One region of the Sedimentibacter sp. B4 genome, then DNA from elsewhere that is predicted to be linked to it. Evidence: riboswitches for the same ligand, from Rfam matches in the RefSeq annotation. Region 1 holds a riboswitch; the other holds the start of a gene.
The links. Region 1 has a riboswitch for molybdenum cofactor ahead of BN358_RS02995 (substrate-binding domain-containing protein). Riboswitches for the same ligand answer to the same signal wherever they lie in the genome.

Region 1 (9,522 bases):
GCATTGGTTATGAACTAAAACCACTTATTTCGGTTGTGAAAAGCAATGAAACAATAGAGACTGAATTTAATCTGGATGAATTTGACGATAAGGTTGGAGAGTTTTTAGTGGTTGATGGAAGTACTGGCGAAACAGTTGCTTCATTTGATGGAACATCTGGTTCAGGCAAGGTTAAGTTTACATCTGGTGAAGACGGAATTTATGGTATAATAAAAGACGGAGCCGTACTTGGTGTAATTAAGACAGTTGAGGATCTTGAGAGTGCAGATCTTGAAGAAATAAGAAGCAGCATGATTCTGCAGTAAAATAATTTATATGGAGAGAAAATGAACAGCATTTTAATAATTGAAGATGATGAAAGAGTAGCTGATGTAATAAGAGCATACCTGGAAAGGGAAGGCTACAAAGTGTTTTGGACAGCAAAAGGTATTGACGGTATAGACATTGCCAGAAAAAACAAAATAGAACTGATTATTCTTGACCTTATGCTTCCCGACATGAGTGGGGAAGAAGTGTGCAAAATAATACGACTGGAGTCTGACGTGCACATTTTCATGCTAACGGCAAAGGGAACACTGGACAACAAAATCGAAGGCTTAAACATAGGTGCTGACGAGTACCTTGTTAAACCCTTCAGCCCAAGGGAACTTACTGCCAGGGTCAATTCGCTGTTCAGAAGACTTCACAAGGACACTGGAACATCTGAAGCTGTTTATGACGATAAAAACTTATCAATAAATTATGAAAAACGTACAGTAATGTTAAAAGGAACAGAAGTTTCACTCACACCTAACGAATTTGACATTTTGTACACTCTGGCTGTAAGCAAGGGAAAGGTTATGTCAAGGGAACAGCTCATAGATAAAATTTTTGGCTATGATTTTGACGGATATGACAGAACTGTTGATGTGCACATTAAGAACATAAGAAAGAAAATAGAGGAAGACACAAAAAATCCCAAGTATATAATTACTGTCACAAAGGCAGGTTATAAATTCGGCGGTGATCAAAATGCATTCAATTAGGAGAAAAATAGGAGTATTGCTTACTGTTTCATCAGCAGCAGCAATACTTCTTATTATGATTTTTGTTAATTTAACCATGAACAGCATTTTTGAGGAATACATGCTGGAAGTTCAAAACAAAAGGTATGAAACAATCACAACGTACCTGGAGGAAGAATACGAAAAAGAGGGCCAATGGTCCGAAAATACAGGCATAGAGCTAATGCACAACGCCTACATGAGCAATTACAACCTGACGCTGTACGACAAAGACAACAAGGCAATATGGGGAATGAATCCCAATGATATAAGGAATAAAGTAAACCTGGGACAAATGATGGTTCAGGACCTGGGAGTATACACAACTAAAAAATTCGAACTCCATTATAAAAATGAAGTTGTGGGATATGTTGAAGTGGGACAATACTCGCCTTTGCTGATGACAGAAGAGGATATTCAGTTCAAAGCATCAATCAATAAAAGCATTGTTGCAAGCGGAGCTATGACAGTCATTATAATAACAATACTAAGTTTGTATTTTTCAAAGCAGTTTTCTGCTCCAATCAAGGAAGTAGCAAGCATGTCCGTAAAATTATCAAAGGGTGAATTTGAAGCCAAGACAAATAGCACCAGCGATGTGAAAGAAATTGAAGACTTAAGAAGCAGCGTCAACATTCTGGCTGAAAAGCTGAACAAACAGGATATGCTGAGAAAACGTCTGGTTTCTGATATTTCCCATGAGATACGAACTCCTTTAAACGTCTTGCAGAACAATCTTGAAGCTATGATTGATGGAGTGTTCCCTGTAACTTCAGAAAGACTCTCCGGATTAAATGATGAAATAGTAAGGTTTGGAAAACTCTTGAACAACCTTGACTTGTTGAAGGATTTTGAAGCAGAAAGCATGAAACTAAGTTTTCATGCACTTAAACTTGACCAACTGCTTGAAAATTTAGTAAGTGAACTAATTATGGAAGCTGACAGCAAAAATATAACTCTTTCTTTTTCAAAGGAAAATGAAAAAAGCTACATTGTATCAGGAGATGAAGACAATTTAAAGCAGGTATTCTTCAATCTCATCCACAATGCCATAAAGTTTACTGGAAGCATGGGAGAAGTTTCTATAAATCTATACAGCAGGAACAAAAAAATATATGTTGAAGTTAAAGACAACGGAATGGGAATTTCAAGGGAGGACATTCCGTATATTTTTGAGAGATTTTACAGGGCTGATAAAAGCAGGCACAAAATAGAAGGCAACGGAGTAGGGCTTACAATTGTAAAAAACATTCTTGATCTTCATACAGCTTCCATTGAAGTTATGAGCAATGAAAACAAAGGAACGTTGTTCACAGTTATTTTTGATGACAAAGAAGAATAATATTGATAAATTGAAAAATATGGTTTAAGATTGTGCCATAAGGTACAATATCAAACCATAACAAAGGTTAATATTCCAAAACTATTTAATTCTGGAATGATATTGTTCCATTATTAAATGGTTTTTTTAATTTTTGCTATGAATTGTATTGAATTTTGAACATGAAATGGTTGGCACGATATATGCTATATTAAGATAGGAGACATTATGGAAACTAAAAAAATAAAACTTACAGCTTCTGAAGACAGGCCGCATTTGACATATGAAGCATTAAGCGTTCTTCACAAATATGATGTTGGCTTAATTTGGATGGAAGTGTATGCTTATGTGGCATACATAAAACTCATGCCTGTAGAAGATGATGTATGGGAAAAAATTAAGAATGAGCTCAACATTTTAAAGGGATGGGACAGTCTAGAGGAAATTGAACTGTTTCCTTTCGAGGAAAAAAACACTGAGTTAAAAAAAGTTCTTGATGTAATACCACACGGAGTGACACTGCTGAGCAGGACAGGAGACATTAAGTATGTAAACGATTACGCTGCTGAAAAAATTTTTATGACAGCAGGCAAGGACATAACAGGAGTAAATATACGCAAGTACATGGATTATGACAAACTCATTTCTTTCTTTAATAAAAAGGGAAAGAACGTTATGGCAAAGGACACCATGGAAATAGGAACTCAGTTATATCAAGTTAATTTGCAGCCAATCATCAATGAAGAAAACGTTTTAAGCAGTTATCTTATCTCTTTTTATGAAATGGACAACACAAGTTTCAGCAGATATGACAATCCCATAACATTTGACGACATAGTTGCTGAAAGCAACAAGATGCTCCAAGTAATTAACCAAGGTAAACTTTATTCTAAATCTGACTCGCCGGTCTTAATAACCGGAGAAAGCGGTACAGGAAAAGAACTTTTTGCCAGAGCTATTCACAATGAAAGCAGAAGAAAATCAAAACCTTTTATTGCCATCAACTGTGCAGCCATACCAGATCAGCTTTTGGAAAGCGAGCTGTTTGGATATGAAGGAGGAACATTCACCGGAGGCAGAAAGGAAGGCAAGGCAGGAATATTTGAAATTGCCGGTGGAGGAACAGTATTCCTCGATGAAATAGGCGACATGGCACCGCACCTTCAGGCAAAGCTTTTACGGGTTCTCCAGGAAAAAAAGGTACGAAGGGTTGGAGGAGCAAACGAAGTTAATTTTGACGTAAGGCTGATTTCAGCAACAAATCAAAATATCGATCACATGGTTAAGAACAAGGAATTCAGGCTTGATCTCTTGTTCAGGATAAATATTTTCAACATAAATATTCCTCCTCTCAGGGAAAGAAAAGAAGATTTGCCCATTTTATTTGAGCATTTTGCAGGAATCCATTCAAGAAGGTACCATAAATACATAAAAGGAATTGAGCAGAATGCCATGAGGAAGCTTTTAAATTACAATTGGCCCGGAAATGTAAGAGAATTTCAAAATGTTCTTGAAAGAGCTGCTGCACTTTCAACTTCAGAAGAAATTACTTCAAAGGACATAATGCTGAACTATGACATTGTTCCGGAAGAAGAAACATCAGGTACATCTCTTAAGGACTGCATTGAAAGTCTTGAAAAAAGAAAAAATAACTGAAAGTCTTAAAATGAACAAAAGCATCAGAGAAGCAGCTAAAAACCTTGAAGTAACACATACGTTATTAATCAACAGGATGAAGAAATACAATATCGATAGAAATAATTTATAAATTAGGAGGATTCAAATGAATAAGGAAAAGTTAAGCAAGATGAAATTTTCTACAAGAGCTGTGCATGCAGGCTACAGGAAAAATGAATACGGAGCATTGGCTACACCTATTTATCAGACATCAACCTTTATATTTGACTCAGCAGAGCAGGGAGGAAGAAGATTTGCTTTGGAAGAAGACGGATATATTTATACTCGTCTTGGCAATCCAACAAGCTCACAGGTTGAAGACAAACTGGCAAGTCTTGAAAATGCAGAGGCTGCTGTTGCCATGGGTTCAGGCATGGGAGCCATAACTTCTGTAATCTGGGCTATAGTAAAGGGCGGAGATCACATAGTAGCAGCTAAGACACTGTACGGCTGCACATTTGCATTTTTAAATCACGGTCTTCCTAAATTTGGAATTGAAGTAACATTTGTAGATACTTCTGATCCTGAAAATGTAAGAAAAGCAATGAAAGAAAACACAAAGGTGGTATATCTGGAAAGTCCTGCAAATCCAAACATGCTCATATCAGACATAGAGGAAATTTCAAAAATTGCTCATGAAAAAGAAGGCTGCATGGTTGTTGTTGACAACACATACTGCACACCATACATTCAAAGACCTATTGATCTAGGTGCAGATGTTGTTGTTCATTCTGCAACAAAATATTTAAACGGACACGGAGATGTAATAGCAGGCTTTGCTGCAGGAACTCAGGAATTCATAAACCAGGTTAGATTTGTTGGAATAAAGGATATGACAGGTTCAGTAATAAGCCCATTTGATTCATACCTTATAAATAGAGGAATGAAGACTCTTGAAATCAGAATGGAAAAACACTGCCAGAACGCACAGAAGGTTGCAGAGTTTCTTGAAGATCATCCTGCTGTTGTATCAATTGCTTATCCTGGACTTAAAAGCTTCCCTCAGTATGAACTTGCAAAAAAACAAATGTCACTGCCGGGAGCAATGATTGCATTTGAAGTAAAGGGAGGGCTTGAAGCCGGAAGAATACTGATGAATTCAGTTGAACTTTGTTCGCTTGCTGTAAGCCTTGGAGATACTGAAACATTAATACAGCATCCTGCTTCCATGACACATTCTCCATACACTCCTGAAGAAAGAGCTGCATCCGGAATTTCTGAAGGTCTAGTCAGACTTTCTGTAGGGCTTGAAGATGCAGGGGATATAATTGATGATTTAAAACAGGCTCTTGACAAATTACTGTAAAAAAATTTTTAAACAAATGAATTTTTATTAAGCATTAAAAATAGGCTCACGAGTGGCTTTCAGCTGCCGGAGCCTTTTTGTCATGTTAATAAATCGTCATTTTGATGAATAAGCAACTTAATATAAGTTGACATTTGGCGTATTTCTAGCTAAAATTATATGTGAGTTATCTCCGAGTTTACGGATCTAAAGCTTTTGCCATGAGCCGCAAACCGACAGGGTTTATTTGGAAACGAATGAGCCTCCCATTGGAAAGGAGAATGCCAATGCATTTCTCTTTTCGTATACTATTATATGAAAGGGGTTTTTTTATTTATGAAAAAAACTAAAGCAAAAAACATTTTAGCACTTTTACTTTCATTGATGCTTATATTTTCAATGACAGCATGTGCTAAGACAGAACAACCTAAGACGGAAGAACCGGCAAAGGAAACACCTGCAGAAGAGCCAGCTGAACCTAGAGAATTCATATTGGCTACTACTACAAGCACACAGGATTCAGGACTTTTAGATTATCTGCTGCCAATTTTTAAAGAAAAAACAGGCATAACAGTAAATGTTGTGGCTAAGGGAACAGGTGCTGCTCTGGAGCTTGCCAAAAATGGCGATGCAGATGGAGTACTGGTACATGCCAAAGCACAAGAAGAAGCATTCATTGCTGAAGGTTTTGCTAAAGAAAGATTTGATGTGATGTACAATGACTTCATCATTGTAGGACCAGAATCTGATCCTGCAGGACTTATTGCAAATGCTCCGAATGATCCTATCAAGGCTTTCCAGTTACTGGCTGATACTAAATCAACATTTATTTCCAGAGGAGACGAATCAGGAACTCACACAAAGGAAAAAGGTTACTGGAAAGAACTTAACATCACTCCTGAAGGAGAATGGTATGTTTCTGCCGGAACAGGAATGGGAGCAGTGCTTCAGATGGCTGATGAAAAGCAGGGCTACACTCTTACAGACAGGGCAACTTATCTTTCTATGAAGGACGAACTTGGTCTTGTTATAGTAACAGAAAAGAACGACAAAATGTACAACCAATATGGTGTTATGATGGTAAATCCTGAAAAATATCCTATAAAAGAGGCAGAAGTTCAGGAATTCATAGACTTCTTGCTTTCTGACGAAGGACAGGAACTCATAGCAGGATTCGGCAAGGAAGAATTTGGTGAATCATTGTTTGTACCAAATGCAAAATAACAAAAGGTGAAATAATGTTTGAATTTATGAGAGAATTTTTAACTACATACAATGACATACTGCCTGTAATAGCACTTTCTTTGAAAGTGTCCCTGACTTCAGCCTTCATTGCTTCTGCTCTTGGACTGACCTCAGGCATAGCGGCAGCCCTTCATGAATTCAAATTGAAAAAAACAATCATGAGGGTGGCAAATACCCTCATGAGTCTGCCTCCGGTACTGATAGGTCTTCTTGTTTACATGATGCTGTCAAGAAAAGGTCCTCTTGGAAGCCTTGGGCTGTTGTTTTCACCGTCAGCCATGATTGTTTCGCAGTCACTGCTTGTGTTTCCCATAATATTCGGACTCACGGTATCATCAATTCAGGAAGAAGCAAAGAATATTGAGCTAACATGTTTATCGCTGGGTGCTGACAAAAAAAGCACATTGATTACAATAATCAGCGAATGCAGGTTTAAGCTCTTTTCTGTTATTACTGCAGGCTTCGGAAGAGCCATATCCGAGGTTGGAGCCGTAATGATGGTTGGAGGAAACATCAAGGACAAAACAAGGGTTATGACAACATACATTGCCCTTGAAACAGGCAAGGGAAATTTTGAAGAAGCGGTTATGATTGGTTTTGTGCTTCTTTTAATATCATTTTTGGTTAACTCAATTTTATACAGGATGCAGAGGAGGGAATAATCGTGCATATAAAGATTGAAAATGCAGTTAAAGATTATGGTTTAAGCCGTGTCCTGGACATTGAAAACATTGAGTTCAAAAAAGGAATATATGTAATTTTAGGCTCAAACGGCAGCGGAAAAAGCACCCTCATAAGCTGCGTGGCAGGATTAAATGAATTAAGCCATGGGAACATTTTTTATGACGGAAAAAAATTTGATTCAGCAATTAGAAATTCCATATGCATACAGATTCAAAACCCTTATCTTTTCAGCAAATCTTCCCATGAGAACATTGTAAGCGGACTAAAGTTCAGAAAAACTAGCAGGGAAGAAATTGAAAAAAGATTTAATAAATATAAAAATTATTTTGAAATCGAAGATCTGCTTAACAAGAAGTCATGGTGGCTGTCCGGCGGAGAAAGAGCAAAAATTGCACTTTTAAGGACAGCAGTGCTGGAAACTGAAATAACACTGCTTGATGAACCAACAGCAGCCATGGATATTGAAAGTTCCATGAGAGCTGAAAATCTCATCAAGGATATGGCAAGAGACAACAGGACGGTAATATTGGTCACACACGACGTATATCAGGCAAAAAGAATTGCTAATCATGTCATATTTATGGATAAGGGCAGAATAATAGAAATGGGAAGCAGGGAAGAAGTGCTTAACAATCCTGCAAACAAACTTGTAAAACAAATTTTAAACATATGATCACGGAGGGTATCATGATAAGAACAGGTATTTTAACAATAAGCGACAAAGGCTCAAAAGGTGAAAGAATTGACGGAACAGGACCTGCAATAAGAGAAAAAATTGAAAATGATCAATATAAAGTTGAATATTACAAGGTAATACCCGATGAAATAGATATAATTGCAAAAGAACTTATTTACATGTGTGATGAACTGAATCTTGACTTGGTTCTCACAAACGGAGGAACTGGTTTTTCAAAAAGAGACGTTACTCCTGAAGCAACATTGATGGTTATAAAAAAGCATACTCCTGGCATATGCGAAGCCATGAGACAAATGTCTCTTTCTATAACACCAAAAGCAATGCTTTCAAGGGCAATAGCAGGAATAAGAGACAACACGCTCATAATAAATCTTCCCGGAAGTCCCAGGGGAGCAGTTGAAAATCTGGAATTTGTTCTTCCGGCCCTTCCTCACGGAATTGAAATATTAAACGGCACCGGGGGAGAATGCGCAAGATAGGAGGCAGCTATGGATTTGTTCAATGTTTTGACAATTAAAGATACAAGAGAGTTAATAGATGAAAATTTCAGCCTGGAACTTGAAGGAGAAATGGTTAATCTTCATGAGGCAGCAGGAAGAATATTAAAAAATGATGTAATAGCTCCTGAAAATGTGCCGGATTTCAGACGATCAACCGTAGATGGTTATGCTGTTTTTTCAAGAGATGTGTATGGAGCAAGCGAATCAATGCAGTCCATGCTAGACCTTAAAGGCGAAGTGCTTATGGGTCATGAGGCTCAGGGCAAAATAAGCATTCCCGGACAATGCTACTATGTACCTACAGGCGGAATGCTACCTGAAGGGGCAGATTCCGTCATTATGATAGAATACACGGAAAAGCTTGATGAAACAACAATTCTTGCATCCAAATCAGCTTCTTCGGGAGAAAATACAGTCGATATTGGAGAAGACATAAAAAAAGGCGAAGCAGTTATAAAAAGCGGAACAAAAATTCGCCCCTACGAGGTGGGAGTTTTATCAAGCCTTGGAATAACAAGCGTTGAAGTGATGAAAAGACCAAGGGTTGGAATTATTTCAACGGGTGACGAGGTTGTAAATCCTGAAGAAAAAATCAATCCAGGACAAATAAGGGACATAAACACATATCTTTTGTATTCGCTTCTTGAAGAAAGCGGCTGTACACCCATAAAATACGGACTAATAAGGGATGACTATGATCTCTTAAAAAGTACTGTTGAAAAAGCAGTATCAGAGTGTGACATTGTGCTCATGTCCGGTGGAAGTTCCGTAGGTAAAAAGGATAATACCGTAAATGTAATAAATGACCTTGGAGATGAGGGAGTACTGGTTCACGGAATTTCCGTGAAACCCGGAAAGCCTACAATAATAGGTAAATCTAAAGGTAAAATAATTTTCGGCCTTCCTGGACATCCTCTGGCATGTGCTGTGATTTTTCAGGTGATGGTCAAATATTACATTGAAAAAATTACAAAGCATAATGACAAGGTATATCCGGTATCATGTAAGTTTAAAATCAATTATCACAAGGCAAAAGGCAGAGAAGAATATCTTCCTGTAGACATAGAAGA
Region 2 (9,522 bases), on a different contig from region 1:
TTTCTCTTAATTCTCTTAAGTTCGTATCTCCAATCAATACATTGCCTTCATTTAATTTTAAAATTCCAAGCACGCAGTCCAAAAGAGTTGTTTTACCGCAGCCGTTAGGCCCAAGAACGCAGAATACTTCGCCTTTTCGGATTTTGAAACTGATATTGTTAAATACTTTTTTGCTGCCGTAACTGAAGGAAGCATTGCTGACCTGTACTGTACATTTATCCATTACCATGAACCTCCCTTGGTCTTTTTCAAAAGATATATGAAAAACGGCCCTCCAACCAATGATGTAAGAATTCCTATGGGAATTTCACCGCTGATCAGAGTTCTTGAAATGTTGTCTATTATTATCAAAAATGAAGCACCCAAAGCACAGCTTACTGGTATGAGCGAGTTGTTGTCATTTCCCACAATCATGCGTCCTACATGAGGAATTATCAGTCCTACCCAGCCTATGTTTCCGCTTACACAAACGGCTCCGGCAGTTGAAAGTGTGGCAAAAATAATTGCTGCAAGTTTGTTGATACTTGAGCTAATGCCCAATGTATGAGCTTCCCTGTCTCCCATGGACAAGACGTTGATTCTCCAGCGCATGAGTATGAGTCCGGCTATTCCAAAAATCATCGGAGGAGCTCCAATCAAAATGTCCTGTGCACTAGCTGAAGCAAAACTTCCCATGAGCCAGAACGTGATGGCAGGAAGTTCGTTCAATGGGTCTGCCATGTATTTTACCAGCGATATGAGGGCAGAAAAAATTGATGAAACAACAGTTCCTCCCAAAACAAGCATTATTGTTGGAGTTGTGTTGTAAATTCTTCCGATGGTATAACTTAAAAATACAGCAATTCCTCCGAACATCAATGCAAATATGTATACAAACGGAGAAGACCGTGCAAAAAGTAATATTGCCAATGCTGCTCCAAAACCTGAGCCTGAACTCACCCCGAGCATCCCTGAATTAACAAGAGGGTTGTGAAACAATCCCTGAAAAGCAGCTCCGCTTACAGCAAGAGAAGCTCCTGCAAGTGCAGAAAGCAAGGCTCTCGGCATCCTTATGTTCCATATAATTGTGGCGTATGTGTCATTAAAGGAAGAAGATGCTGCAAAGGGGTAGGCTAATATTCCCGGTATTTCTTTTAGTGGAATGGGATACCTGCCGTTAAAAAGAGTCAGGAATATCAATACAAACGGTGACATGAAAATTAATATATAAATGAATTTGTTTTTCTTCATGATTATCTCTTTTTGATTTTTTTGTTAAACAATAAATGCTGAAGCAGCAAGCATAAGGACAATGAGTGCAAAAATCAATCCGAAATTTTTTAGTTCTTCAGTAGCTTCATTTTCTTTCGTTGATGAGTTTTCCTCACTAGATTGATTGTCATCTTCCGGAGCATTTGCTTCTAAAACTTCTTCCGTGATGGATTCTTCCAATGCAGCATCTTCTTTCGCCGGAGATTCTTCAGCCTTTACTTCTGCTGTACTTTCTTCTGTTGCTTCAGTTTGCTGTGGTGTAGTTGAAACTTCTTCGGTCGCTTTAACAGGCTGCTCTGTATTTTTTGTTTCAGGAACTTCCTGAGCAACTGATGATATTGTTGAAAAGGAAACATAGACTGTTTCCCCAAGTTTACTTCCATTTTTAGCAAGCATGTCAGGAGATATTTCCACAGTGTAAGTGGTGTTTTCTTTTAAGTTATCAACGGGATCAATATATAATTCTCTTTTTTTGTCTGGTTCTACTTGGTCATCTGGAAAAATAAGTTCAGATGGAACCACTTGTCCATGTTCATCTTTAAGGATGATGCATTTTAAATTGTTTTCCTTAACAGTTAAATTCACAACATTTTTATTGAATATAAGCTTTATGTTTGAATCAGGCTCAACATCCACAGCTGAATTTTGCGGAATGGAATCCTCAAGACAGAATTCAACTTTCTTTCCTTCATCAGCATTTATGGTTTCTGCACCTGCAGTTACACAGGAAGCCATAATCATTGCCATCAATAAAGGTAATAACTTTATTTTCATAATTTTCTCCTGTAATGTACGCAAAATGTAATGCAAAAAATATAAAAAAACATATTAGTTTTAATCTGAGGGCAGACGAGACCATGTTGCAAGGAGACGCGACTTCCGTACAACATCCTTGTGAATTATCCGGGGAGGATATCTTTGTCTAAAAGGCTGCCCTCAATATAACAAAATATGTTTTGTTACCAATAATTATTTAACGGTAAAACTGATTGTTTTTTCTTCTCCAAAAGTATTTCCGTTGTTTGCTTTAAGATCAGTACCTATTACTATGTTGACAGTCTTTCCTGACTTAAGTGCTGCAGTCGGTTTTATGAATATGAAAGATTTTTCTGCATCTGAGTTTTCAATGCGGAAAACTTCACTTGATATGATTTGTCCCTTGTTGTCCTTAAGGCTTATTTGTGTCTGGTTGTTTTCCCAGTATTCACGAACTACACCGCGGTCAAAGACAAGCTTGATAATAATCTCATCACTTGGATTTCCTTCTTCAAACGTTCCTGTTTCAACTGACTGATTGTTTTCAATTGTTACGAAGGAAGCTCCCAAAAAGTTCAAGGGAGCAACTCCGTTTCCTTTTTCCTCAGTTGCTGTAGGCGCTTCAACAGCTGGTTCAGGACTGTTTTTTGTTTTTTCAAGCATAGTCACTGCATCAGAACCTGTCATATATTCAAATGGTTTAATTTTATTTTTGCCTTCCAGAAATCCTTCACTTACAAACGCTTCAATTTCTTTTTCAGCCCAGGACGGAACTTCCCCTGCATCTTTGAAAAGAAGCATTTTTTCAGGCTGCTTTGTGGTGTCAAAATTCATGATTCTTGAAATCATTATGTAAGCTTCAACGTTTGTAACTTGTTTTTCAGGATCAAACATGTTATTATCTCTTCCAAGAACATATCCTGCGCCGAATGCCTTTGAAATTTCTTTGTAGTATGAAGATTCAGGTTTAACATCCTTGAAGCTGATTTCCTTTTGTTCTTTAAAATCAAAATATGAATTGATTAAAGCAACAAGTTCGCCTCGAGTAAGGTTCGAATCCGGATTAAATATTTCACCTTCATGAATTTTTCCCCAACCCTTGTCCATCCAGTTTAACTGGGTATTTTCAGCTGAAGTTATTTCCTCTGCAAAACCCGGAAAAGTGAAAACAAACATCATGATAAGTATTGCTGATAAACTGATAAATGATAATTTTGCCCTATTCATTTCATCCTCCTGTTGTCTTAAAAATTCGGGCATAAAAAAACATCTTTCCCGGGAAAGATGCAATTGTAGATTTAATAGTACAAAAATTACGCCTGCAATTAATTCTACTTTCCAACGGGAGGCATAGACGTTTCCAGCTATACCCTAACGAATTGCATCCATGGCTTGCGCTTTAGGAAAATCAATTTCGTAAAATTAAAGACAAATATTTAATTAACAATATAGTAACATTTATTTGTGAATATGTAAACAATAATTTTAATAACTTCGCAATTATCAAAAAATAATTTCATTAAAGGTTTATTATTTTAAATGCAAGGTATAAATATAGTAAGGCATCAAAAGGGGTGATTTAATGAAAAAAATCGTTCGAGGAGTAGTTATCTTTGCAATTACTATAGCTTTTGCTTTTCTTTTATATTCCATATATGAAATTTATCTGAAGGAACAAATAGAAGATACGGGAGAGGTTGTGGAGTCTGATGATCAGGAACCACAGACTCAAATTGACATGGTCATTGATTACTTTCCTGTTTTGAAGGATACAAAGTATACTTACATTACAGCAGAAAATGATGAAGTTTATGAAATGACCATAGATTATACAAGTGAAGACATGATGCAGTTAAGAACAAAATATGCTGATGAAGTGAATATTTCAGTAATTCAGGTTTTAGACAATAAGGCCGTGCTGAAATTATCACAGGAAGAAAGTTATTTCAGAAAAAATCTCATGACCTATCCAGGTAATATGGAAATTCTTATGATGGGTCCACTTGAAGAAGGAAGACATTGGTCTGTAAACGGAGGAGGCGTCAGAACAATTACTTCAACAACTGCAATGGTTTCTACTCCAATCGAGATGTACAATGCAGTAGAGGTTACGACTGTATGGGATAATAAAAAGACTGTTGATTATTACGCCAAGGGTGTGGGGCTTGTGAAATCTATTGTTATAAGCGAGGAAGCTTTATCTGATTTTAAAGATAATGCAAAAATAACTCAAAAGACTTATTACTTAAGTGAAATTAAAAGGAACTTCAAACTGACTGAAGAAATCAATTTTTATTTTCCTGACCTAAAAGATATGAAAATAAGAAATGTATCAGAAAATATAGAATTCAGTACAAATGATATAACAGAGGAAGTGTTTACTTCTGCCTACTATGATGTTGTTATCGGTAATGTGAGGGTGCTTCCAAAAAACAGCCGCATTAACAAGCTTGACATGGGTATGGACAGTACACTTCACATTGACTTAAGCAGGGAATTTCTCAGCGGCATGAATGTTGAGGCCATGCATGAAGGAATGGTTCTTCAGAGCATAACAAATACTTTTGGGAGATTTTTCGGGACGGACCAGGTACGGTTCACTGTTGACAACGAGGATTACAAGTCTTCAAACATAAAGCTTAGGCAGAAGCCAATGAAGGTTGACTTTGTAAGGTATCCTCTTTTTTATGATGTTGTTGTTTACGGAGGAACAGCTTCGGGGATAATGGCAGCAGTTTCTGCTTCAAGAGAAGGAAAGGATGTTGCTCTCATAGAACAGACATCTCACTTAGGCGGCATGGTTTCCGGGGGCTTAAGCTACACGGATCACGGAAACATAAAAGTAATAGGAGGAATGACAAAAGAATTTTTTGAATTGGCAGGAAGGCATTACAGTAAAAAAATAAGCTGGTTTTACGAACCACATGTTGCAGAACTGATTTTCAAAAAAATGCTGCAAGAAGAAAACATTCATGTTTATTTTAACAGTCTTCTAAAGGAAAAAGGAGGCGTGAAAAAAGACGGCTCTTCCTTAATAAGCATTGAAATGCTGGATGGTTTATTATTTTATGCTCAGAATTTCATCGACAGCACCTATGAAGGCGATCTCATGGCAAAATCAAGTGTATCATACACAGTGGGCAGGGAAAGCAATGATGTTTACCTGGAAAGTTTTGCAGGGGTTCTTCCTCCTCTTGGGAGAAATAATTTTTATTATAACCTAAAGGCTTTTGATAAAAATGAAACTTTATATGAAGAAATTTCCACCAGGCTTCCGGGTCCAGCGGGGAGCGGTGATGAGTTGGTGCAATCATACAATTACAGATTGTGCCTAACAAACAATCCAAACAACCAAGTTCCATTTTCAAAGCCTGAAAACTACAGAAGGGAAAGATATCTACTCGTTGCAGCCTGGCTTAACTTCTTAAAGGAAAGTGAAGGAAGAAGCATAAAATTTTCAGATATTATATTTTTCGGACCATTGCCTAACAACAAGTATGACATTAATAATTCAGGACCATTTTCCACAGATTACATAGGAGGAAGCTACCTGTACCCTGAAGCTGATTACCAGCAAAGAGAAACAATAAAAAAAGAACACAGGGAGTATATTCAAGGACTGTTGTATTTTGCTGCAAATGATGAAGCTGTACCGGCAGAACTTAGAGTTGATGCTAAGAAGTGGGGGTATGCAGGGGATGAATTTGTTGACAATGATTACTGGCCGTACCAGCTTTACATAAGAGAAGCAAGGCGGATGGTGGGCGATTTTGTTATGACGGAAAAAGATGTTCGCCGTGAAAAGTTAAAGGATGATGTTATAGGAATGGGTTCGTACAACATAGATTCTCACAACGTCCAAAGATATCTAACATTGGATGGCTATGTTCAAAACGAAGGAGAGCTGCAAATTCCTGTTACTCCCTATCAGATTCCATACAGGGTGATGATGCCTAAGATTTCTGAAGCAGATAATCTTATTGTTACGGTTTGCGTGTCTGCTAGCCACATTGCGTATTCATCACTGCGAATGGAGCCCCAATACATGATAATGGGTGAAGCCGCAGGAATTGCAGCTTCCATGGCAATTGACAAAGACACTGCTGTGCAGCATGTGGACACAGAAATGCTTAAACAAATTCTTATAGAAAACGGCACTATTCTTGAAGTGCCGGTTGATTAATGAGGTGGAAAATGAAATTCAGAAATATTGCAACAGCTTTTTTAATGAACAAAGATGATGTCTTGCTGATGGAAAGGTCAGAAACAAACAAGCGTATGCCAGGTTTCTGGTATGGGGTGGGCGGACATATTGAACCGGAAGAAATAAATGACCCTTATTCAGCAGTCTTAAGGGAAATTTATGAGGAAACAGGTTTGAAAAAAGACAATGTGGAAAATTTAAAACTTAAGTACATGCTTTTAAGAAGAGAAGGAGATGAAACGGTCATAAATTATCTGTATTTCGGAAGAACAAATACAAGGGCTATTTTGCAAAATGACGAAGGAACCCTTCACTGGATTCCAAAGGCAGAAGTAATGAACCGCAAGTTTATAGATGTATTGAAACTTGCCTTGGAGCATTACTTTAAAAATGAAAAAAATGATGATGTGATAGTAGGCGTTATGCAAAAAGAAAAAAATTCCGGTATAAAATGGAGCACTCTTATAAATATGGAGCAATAATGCTTTGATTCAGCTCCTGAAAATTCTTATATGCATAAGATATTGATGGCCTTGTCATAATTCAGAGTATGAAAACGATTGAACACAAAAGATAAATATGTTATCATTATACATCTAATCATAATCATCCAATAAAATAAAGGAGATGATAAATTGTTCAGTGAATTAAGGAAAAAATGGCAGTCATATGTGGAAGAGGGTGTCGTTCTTGAAAATATAAAAACCGATATCCTGGAATCATGGCAAAGGTGCGAAAAGCTCGGCGTTGATTATAAGTCGGGAAAAGGAACAAAGGTTGACGATCATGTGCTTGAAAAAAGCATATACAACAAAAGAGAAATGATAAGGCTCACCCGCCCCATCATGGAAAACGTTTATGAAATGGTTAAGGCCACAAGCTACAGCGTAGTGCTTACTGATGAAAAAGGTATAATTATAGATCTGATTATCAACAGCGATATAAAGGACATTCATGACACCATAAATTTTGTGAAGGGATCCCTGTGGGATGAAAAAAGCGTGGGCACCAATGCCATAGGAACATGCCTTGCTGCTGACAAACCCATACAGGTCCTGGGTCCTGAACATTACTGCGAATATCATCACCAGTGGACTTGTTCTGCTGCTCCCATACACAACAGCAAGGGGGAAGTAATCGGATGCTTTGACATTTCAGGCCGTGCAAAGGATGTGCAGACACATACATACGGCATTGCCGTTTCAAGCGCAAACTGCATTGAAAAACAGCTTATGATTGCCGAATCATACCATCTTATGGACACAACTTTCGACGCAATACTCGATGGTATAATGGTAGTTGACAGTTCACTTAATATAATGCGAATAAACAACAAAATCAAGGATCTTTTCCGCATGGAGGAAGAAGACATATTTAAGATTGACATAGGCAAAGTATTCAAAGGAATAGACATACAACACAATATTCTTGAAACCAAAAACAAAATGAGTTTTTCCGATTACACAATTTCAATAGGAGCAAAAAAAATAGAATGTTCATTGAACATTTCTCCCATAACTGTTGGCAATGAAGTTACAGGAGCCGTGATGCTCATGAAGGAAGCAAAGCAGGTGAGGAAGGAAGTAAGCAGGCTTGCAGGATTTTATGCAAACTATACATTTGACAGCATCGTTACAACAGATGTGAGAATGAATGAGCTAATCAGCACTGCCATAAAAATTTCCAAAACAAACTGTTCTGTATTAATTGAAGGGGAAAGCGGAACGGGCAAGGAACTTTATGCCCAGTCAATTCACAACGAAAGCAACAGAAGCAGCGGTCCGTTCATTGCAATCAACTGCTCTGCCATTCCAAAAGAACTTTTTGAAAGCGAGCTGTTCGGATATGAAAGCGGCTCATTCACGGGAGCAGTAAAGGGAGGAAGGCCTGGCAAGTTTGAACTTGCCAGCGGCGGAACGATTTTTCTCGATGAGATAGGAGAAGTGCCTCTTGAAGTACAGCCAAAACTTTTGAGGGTCCTGGATAACAATAAAATTGTTAGAATAGGCGGTTCTTTTGAAAGAGACCTGGATGTGAGAGTAATTTCGGCAACAAACCGAAACCTGATAGATGAAGTTTCAAAAGGATCATTCAGACAGGATTTGTATTTCAGGCTCAATGTAATCAACTTAAAAATACCACCATTGAGGCAAAGGAAGGACGACATCATTGAGCTTGCAAGGTATTTTTTGAATGGGCTCAATGAAGAAAATGATGGAATACATAAAAAATTCAGCCCATATTTTGAGGAAATGCTCATGAAGCACCAATGGTCTGGAAATGTAAGAGAACTGAAAAATGTTGTTCAAAGAGCATACTACATGTCTGACAAAGTTCTCATAAGCAGCGTTACATTCCCTAAAAGCACTGAAGCATCAAATGACTTCAAGGAACATGAAAAAGAGGCAAAGACCTATAACCTCAAGGATATTGAAAAGGAAAGCATATTAAAGGCGCTTTCAGCAAACAAGGGAAATATAATCATGGCTGCCAATGATTTGAATATTAGCAGGGCAACTATATACAGAAAAATAAAGATGTATTCCATTGACATGAACAACTCTTATAAATATGAAGCAGTCTCAAAATGAGACTGCTTGTTTTTTTGTAAATCAAGCTGTTGAAAATAAAATCATATCTCAAGGTGAGATTCATGTCTCAAATTGAGATTTTTTGTGAGACAGCAAACAGATAATATTATAAAAAAATTCTGGATAATGAGTAGAATACCTGAATTTCACCTATAAATTTATTTGCTTATAAAACTATAAACTTGGCACGATTTATGCTTATATATAGACAAATAAAAGAAAGGAGGAACATATATGCCTCTTAAAGGAGCGTTCATATTTATAGCACCACAAGGAGATCCGGAAGTTCATAAATCAGTTATAGATACTGGAGATGTTATTTTAACAACAGTGGGCGTAAACTCTTATGAAAAAGCTGTGGAGACAGCAAAGAAACTTGCTGATGAAGGAGTTTCAGCAATTGAACTGTGCGGAGGCTTCGGAAACAAAGGAACTTTTATGGTAAGCGAAGCAGTAAAAGGAAAATCGGTTGTGGGAGCAATAAGGTTTGACATTCATCCCGGCCTGGGCAATAAAAGCGGTGATGAATTTTTCTAGGGGGTGGTATTACGAAAAAGTTTGTAATTGAGTTTGGCATGGGAATTGATTTTCACGGACAGGATGTGACAAAGGCTGCTGTGAAGGCTTCAAAGGATGCCATTTCTAAAAGCTGCCTTATAGGACTCAATGAAGTGGTAGGATTTTCTCAGGACAACATTGATGAAAACGTATTTATTGATG

Region 2: linked by a shared signal. The riboswitch ahead of BN358_RS15015 (S-layer homology domain-containing protein) and the one ahead of BN358_RS02995 (substrate-binding domain-containing protein) in region 1 are both predicted to bind molybdenum cofactor.

Annotation. Positions count from the first base shown of each region.
Region 1 covers NZ_CANG01000014.1:78,405-87,926, reverse strand. The annotation lists gene BN358_RS03020 (sulfite exporter TauE/SafE family protein) at 1-305, shown strand, start outside; gene BN358_RS03015 (response regulator transcription factor) at 327-1,025, shown strand; gene BN358_RS03010 (HAMP domain-containing sensor histidine kinase) at 1,012-2,385, shown strand; gene BN358_RS03005 (sigma-54-dependent Fis family transcriptional regulator) at 2,593-4,020, shown strand; gene BN358_RS28555 (hypothetical protein) at 3,938-4,132, shown strand; gene megL (methionine gamma-lyase) at 4,148-5,347, shown strand; molybdenum cofactor riboswitch at 5,506-5,622, shown strand; gene BN358_RS02995 (substrate-binding domain-containing protein) at 5,663-6,550, shown strand; gene BN358_RS02990 (ABC transporter permease) at 6,565-7,233, shown strand; gene BN358_RS02985 (ATP-binding cassette domain-containing protein) at 7,236-7,928, shown strand; gene BN358_RS02980 (molybdenum cofactor biosynthesis protein B) at 7,943-8,431, shown strand; gene glp (gephyrin-like molybdotransferase Glp) at 8,441-9,522, shown strand, end outside.
Region 2 covers NZ_CANG01000908.1:14,600-24,121, forward strand. The annotation lists gene BN358_RS15000 (ABC transporter ATP-binding protein) at 1-223, opposite strand, end outside; gene BN358_RS15005 (iron ABC transporter permease) at 223-1,230, opposite strand; gene BN358_RS15010 (Ig-like domain-containing protein) at 1,255-2,025, opposite strand; gene BN358_RS15015 (S-layer homology domain-containing protein) at 2,221-3,234, opposite strand; molybdenum cofactor riboswitch at 3,323-3,439, opposite strand; gene BN358_RS22475 (FAD-dependent oxidoreductase) at 3,590-6,190, shown strand; gene BN358_RS15025 (NUDIX domain-containing protein) at 6,202-6,693, shown strand; gene BN358_RS15030 (sigma-54-dependent Fis family transcriptional regulator) at 6,847-8,802, shown strand; gene BN358_RS15035 (DUF6506 family protein) at 9,037-9,339, shown strand; gene BN358_RS15040 (Lin0512 family protein) at 9,366-9,522, shown strand, end outside.